Regions from separate parts of the Coralliovum pocilloporae genome, predicted to be linked through region 2. Evidence: predicted binding sites of a transcription regulator. Region 2 holds the regulator's gene; the other holds the start of a gene.
What was found. The regulator LexA, encoded in region 2, represses DNA repair genes until DNA is damaged. The targets are predictions, from matches to a motif close to TGTTCNNNNTGTGTTCNG.

Region 1 (3,210 bases), 860 kb from region 2:
TTTCAACAGATTAAACGGAGAGTGCCACACTCAGAAGCGGCAGAGATAGCCAGGCTTCTGCGCGCGCCAGGCCTTGTAATCTTCAGCCTCATCCACATCCGGCAGAGGCTCGAGCCGGGCAACAGATGCCTGGCGCGCATTGGCCAGCGTGTCATCCAGCGTTGTTTCAGACGACCAGCGCACCCCATCGAACAGGGAGAGAACCGTTGGCCTGCGCTTCTGGCCGATCAGCCAGTAACCACCATCCAGTGCAGGACCAATCACCACATCGGATTGCCCCAGCGCGCGGAATGCGGTGTCTATGTGATCCGCACTGATGCCGGGAATATCCGAGCCGACAATCACCACTGGCCCGGCTGGCAGACTGTCAAACACATGCTGCATGCGGGCACCGAGGTCCCCCTGCCCCTGGCTCATTCGCCGTACGTGATCCGGCCAGACCGGGCTTTGCAGGTCTCTATCCGGAGCGATTGCCAGATGTGTCTGCCAACGCCCATCCCTGCCCAGCCGCCGGATCAGATTGCCCGTTGCCGTTCTGTAAAAGCGCAGCGCCTCACTCGCGCCGATGCCACGGCTCAAGCGGGTCTTCACCAGCCCCATGCGCGGAGCCTTGACCATGATGACGAGCTGATTGCGGATCACCCGTAGAGCCTTTTGATATGACGGGGTGGAACGCCGAGATAATAGAGCGACAGGCAGACGATATTCCTCATCATGCGGGGCAGGAAACCGTTCTTGCGATAGCGCACTGCGCTGGTAATCGCTTCTGTCCTCAGCCCGTAAAGGCGGCTGCGCCCCACCCGGCGGACAAGGTCCACATCCTCCATCAGCGGCACGGAGCGGAAACCGCCAAGCGCCCGATAAGTCTGCTTGTGGATCAGGAGCCCCTGATCGCCATATGGCAGGGCAAACAGCGCACAGCGGAGAGCAACAATCTTTTCCAACAAGCGGGCCTTGCCACCGAGATCATCAAGGGCAAAGCGGAAATAGGCAGCACGGTCTGTTTGGTCATTTCGTTCGGCCCGCTCGATAAAATGCTCGACCTCCCGAATCCAGCCTTCTGAGAGAACCGTATCCGCATGCAGAAACAGCAGCCAGTCTCCGCGGGCCAGCTCGGCTGCTGCAGCCAGCTGACTGCCCCGGCCCTCTGGCGCATTCAGCCAGTCACATCCGGCATCATCAGACACCGCATGGGTGTTATCACCAGACCCGCCATCGGCGATGATCACCTGGGACACGAGCCCGGCAACTGCCCCCGGCACAAGTGCCGACAGGGTCTGTGGCAAGATCTTTCCAGCATTCAGCGTAGGTATAACAACAGACAGCATGAGCGGGTTTTATCATGCTTTCCCAGCCACACCATAGGATTTTTTGCACCGCAACATATTCCAGATTGGATAGCATCTTATTTGTTCTTGATATGTTCTTATTAACTCACTAATCTGAATAAGAACAATACAGGAACAAAAATCATGCGCCAATCTGCATTTCGCAGTTCGGACAGGGAGCCGTCTGTCGCTACTTCAGGAGCGCCAGGTGCGCGGGTATCTGACGCCCAGATATCTGGCTCCGGAACCCGCGAACCGGATATGCCTGAGTTCAGGGCTCCTGAAGACACACGGATCTCTGCCGATTTCCGGCGCGGGCGGGGGGCTGTTGCCAATCAATCCGGGCGCTATGAATCAGAGACGCGTGTTGCCTTTGATGACGGCTGGGGTCCGGACGAGGATGCTCTCCCTATCCGCACCGATGTGCAGATTGAAAAGCCAAAAAAGATCATCACCCGGAATGACTCGCCAGACATTCCCTTTGACCGGTCAATCAATCCCTATCGGGGTTGCGAACATGGCTGTTCCTACTGCTTCGCCCGCCCGACCCACGCCTATATGGGCCTGTCGCCGGGGCTTGATTTTGAAACGCGCCTGTTTGCCAAACCGGATGCGGCCCGGCTTCTGGAAAAGGAACTGGCCCATCCGAAATACCAGCCGAAGACTCTGGCGATTGGCACCAATACAGACCCCTATCAGCCCATCGAAAAGCAATACCGCATCATGCGGGACGTGCTGGAGGTGCTGGACGCCTGCAATCACCCGGTGGGCATTGTAACCAAGTCAGCACTGATCCAGCGCGATATCGACATTCTGAGCCGCATGGCTGAACGCAATCTGGTCAAGGTGGCCGTCTCCGTCACCACTCTTGACCGCAAACTGCACCGTGCCATGGAACCTCGCGCCGCGGCCCCCGAACGGCGGTTGGAAACCCTGCAGGCCCTCTCTGATGCGGGTATTCCAACCGCTGTTCTCGCAGCTCCCATGGTCCCTGCCCTGAATGATGCCGAGCTTGAAAGCATTCTTGAGGCAGCCAGAGAAGCCGGCGCGCAGGAAGCCGGGTATATCCTCCTGCGCCTCCCTCTTGAGGTAAGCGAGATTTTCCGGGACTGGCTGCTGACCCATTATCCGGACAAGTACAGGCACGTGCTGTCCCTGCTCAAATCCATGCGCGGCGGTCAGGATTACGATTCCACATTTGGTCGCCGAATGCGCGGCCAGGGCCCCTATGCCGAAACCATCCGCAACCGTTTCACCCTCGCCGTGAAACGCCTCGGCCTCAACCGCATGCGAAGACGCCTGTCTTCAGATAGTTTCACAAGGCCAAGAGTCGCAGGGGAGCAACTTGATCTGTTTTGAAGAACAAAGCGACCCCCGGCGGAGAAAAGAGAGAACACTTATCGTAGTGTCCTGATGCCTCGGGGCGTGTCAAACTGTGCAAAATACGCAGGACTGTCGCCTTGCCTCACCTTGGGAGGATTGATGACATCCATTGCGCTGTAAAGCGCCAAAACCCTGGATGGCTCGGGGTGTTCCAGAACGAATTCCAAAAGCCGAATTCCCTGGTCCTCAAGCCCCGCAGCGGTTGGAGGTTCGTCTCCCATATCAATGACAGAAGGTAAAACCCCATCCATGGGCAGCGAGCCGTCCTCGGGAACAGCGAAATAGAAATCGTTCTCAAGCCATCGTTTCTGACCGAGATACTGACCGTGCGCTGAAAGCAGGTTCTCCATGTCTCGGGTTCTCGCAACCCAGCCTCTCAGGCGACGCCCTTCAGCCCAGTCAGATCGAACCGTGTCAACCTGATCAAGACCGAACCATCGCGGTGTCATCGGTGATTGGGCATCGGCATCAATGGCGATGACTTCGAGATAGCAGTCTG
Region 2 (3,210 bases):
CTGTAGGGGCGATAAGATGAATAATCCATATATTCGAGCATGATACCGCAATCATCAAAGCTGTTTTCCTGCAGGTAATTTCGCCCGGCCGGACCGCTGAGATAACGGGTGGCTCCGGCTTTCGTGAGAAGTTCCAGCACGCGCGCTTCACCACGGTGAGACAGGTTATAGTTTTCAGACTGATCAAATGCGGTCTGCGCACCAAGAAACTCGGAAGCAATATGGCGGATCAGAAACTGGTTCAGCTCGGAAAGAAACTGCCATTTTCTTTTCAAATAGACCTCTTTGACAAAGTCAGAATAGACATCCCAGTAAGGTGCAGCTCGATAGTTCTCTTCCAACAGTCGATAGTGCTGGGCCTGCCAGTCCACCTGGTCTACCCTCACCTCATTAATCAGCCTGTTTTGATCCGTCCCGCAAGGAATCGTAACCCATCGACTACCTGTCTCTGTCTGAATGCGATTCCGGTTCCGCCAGTCATTTTTTGTGTAGCGTAGATCATCATGAAAAATGAACAGATCCACCTGTCGGATGATGTCAAAATACCCTTTCCAGGGAATATAATTGGACTGAAGGATCGCAACTTTTTTCATGACTGTCCGGTAAAAACTCAGGGTAGCTTACAAGTCGAGGGCGCGACTCTCTCCGCCAATATTATCGAAAATAGAGCAAACCATATCGAAAACCACACATCAAATTTGCCGTGACGTTAACCTCTCTTGAAGAACATAACCAGAATATGTATTCTATGTTCGCGTTTTGTACGCATTGATTCGATCAGAAATCGGTCCGGAGGGTGGTATGCTCACTCAGAAACAATATGAACTTTTGCTGTTCATTCATGAGCGTTTGAAAGAAACGGGCATTCCGCCATCCTTTGACGAGATGAAGGACGCGCTTGATCTCAGGTCCAAGTCAGGCATTCATCGCCTTATCACTGCGCTTGAGGAACGTGGCTTTCTGCGACGGCTTCCAAACCGGGCGCGAGCACTTGAGGTTATCAAGTTACCGGAATCCGTATCCCCCAGTCTGGCGTCACCACGGCAGAAGGGGTTCTCTCCGGCTGTTATTGAAGGCTCTCTTGGCAAGAAACCACCAGCCAAGCCAACCAACGATCAGTTCGATGATGCCGGGCAGTCCGTTTCAATCCCGGTGATGGGTCGTATCGCAGCGGGGACGCCAATCTCTGCCATTCAGAGCCATTCCCATACCATCGCAGTTCCTCCGGAGCTTCTGTCCTCGAAACCAGGCGATCACTACGCGCTTGAGGTCAAGGGCGACTCCATGATTGAGGCAGGCATTCTGGATGGCGACACAGTTCTGATTTTCAAGACAGAATCAGCGAATACCGGCGATATTGTCGTTGCTCTTGTGGACGATGAAGAAGCCACTCTGAAGCGCCTGCGCAAAAAAGGGGCTTCCATTGCACTTGAAGCAGCAAACCCGGCCTATGAGACGCGAATTTTCGGACCTGACCGTGTAAAGGTGCAAGGCCGTCTGGTCGGGCTCGTTCGCCAGTATTGAACCGAAAGCGTGATGCGCCAAAGTGGAAGCCGGTTTGGCGAAAAGACCGCTCCAGCAAAGGTGTTGAGCCTGTGGTCTGGATCCCATTCAGCGCAATTTGCTCTGACCCAATTGACTGGACGCAGCTTTCTGTCTGTTACGGGACCAGGGGCGGTTATGATTTGAGGCGGCAGGCACAACGTAAAAGTCGTTTCGTGAATTCCCCTGATTGATGTTGGCTGTCGGGTTCTCAATAACCTCGGAAAGATAGACAGCCAATGTACCCTGCTCTCTCAACCGTTGACCATCGATAGCCAAATCAGCCTTGCATGTCTCGGGCAAAGGAAAACGGCTGATGACGATATCAGCAGAATGACAATCCCAATGCGCTGCCTCAGGGCTCTTGGCGACTGAGAGCACATGCGCTGCGCGAAGAACGCAACCCTGATCATCACAGCTTAAGGCATCAGAATCGTTTTTGGTTGATGACAACAGATCCGGGTCCGCAAGAGCCTGAGCCCAAAGTTCTGCTGTGAATGTGTTGCGCCGGGTTTGAACGAGTTGGTATTGACCCGATGACAAACGGTAAACCACCTGCGCCCCGCTTTCAGCAACCAGGATGTCGGGCTGTCTGTGCAGTGGCTTGATAGAAACCGCTATCAACAGAACGGCAAAACCGAGCCATCGCCAGCGGTTTGACCAGATGCACAACCAGCCAAGCCCCAATCCAGCCAGAACAGGCGTTGCTGCAGGAAACTGACCAATCCCGCCGAAATCGCTGAGTTGATCAACCCAATTCGCAATCCCGACCACAGCATCAAGCGACCATCCGACCACAGAAAACGCGAGACTGTCATACCCAAACGGGATCAGCAGAACACCCAGCAGAAGAACCGGCATCAAGATGAAGGTGACAACAGGCATCGCCAGGCTGTTGGCAATCAGACCAAACTCCGCCACGCGGTTGAAATGATAGGCTGCAAAGATACCCGTTGCCAGGCCGGCAACAAGGGAAGACAGGATCAGAGCACCGAACCAGCGGATAAGGGTCCTCAAGGCAGCTGCAAATCGTCCGGGCTGCTCCATCACCAGGCTTGCGTGTCCGTTACTATCTCTTGACCAGGTCAATCGCTCAAACACTGCAATCAGACTGGCCGCAGCGGCGAAAGACATCTGAAATCCTGGGGACAGAAGGCTCTCCGGCGCGATCAGAAGCACACATAGCGCTGCCAAAGCGAGGTTTCTGAGCGTCAGGGCGCTTCGATCAAACAAGACGGCTGTCAGAAATATAGCTGTCATGATAAAGGCCCGCTGTGTCGCCACACCGGCCCCGGACAAGGCAAGATAAATCACGGCAGACAGAAGAGCTCCCGTAGCCGCCCACTTCCTGATCGGATGATGGAGAGCGAGATATGGAAACGCCGCGAATATGGCACGCAAGAGCCAGTAGACAGCTCCAGCAACAATCGCCATATGCATTCCGGAAATAGCCAGGACATGCGCAAGGCCAGAGGCACGCAGGGCTTCTACAGTGTCGTTGGGTATCAGCCCTCTATCCCCTGTAACCAGCGCTACAGCAAGCGCGCCGTTCCTGCCCGGCAGGCTCTCCATAATACGCAGAGCCAGACTTTGCCTTATATCTGAAAGGGTCGCCCGCACATGACTGGCGAGCGGCCAGGACATGTCACTTTCACCGAAATCAGGTTT

Region 1: the regulator LexA is predicted to act here: its motif matches at 1,411-1,428, upstream of RA157_RS11920 (TIGR04283 family arsenosugar biosynthesis glycosyltransferase).

The regions. Positions count from the first base shown of each region.
Region 1 covers NZ_CP132542.1:2,600,302-2,603,511, reverse strand. The annotation lists gene RA157_RS11925 (TIGR04282 family arsenosugar biosynthesis glycosyltransferase) at 31-642, opposite strand; gene RA157_RS11920 (TIGR04283 family arsenosugar biosynthesis glycosyltransferase) at 639-1,328, opposite strand; gene RA157_RS11915 (PA0069 family radical SAM protein) at 1,590-2,687, shown strand; gene RA157_RS11910 (VOC family protein) at 2,726-3,210, opposite strand, start outside.
Region 2 covers NZ_CP132542.1:3,461,105-3,464,314, forward strand. The annotation lists gene RA157_RS15665 (WbqC family protein) at 1-593, opposite strand, end outside; gene lexA (transcriptional repressor LexA) at 802-1,524, shown strand; gene RA157_RS15675 (ComEC/Rec2 family competence protein) at 1,612-3,210, opposite strand, start outside.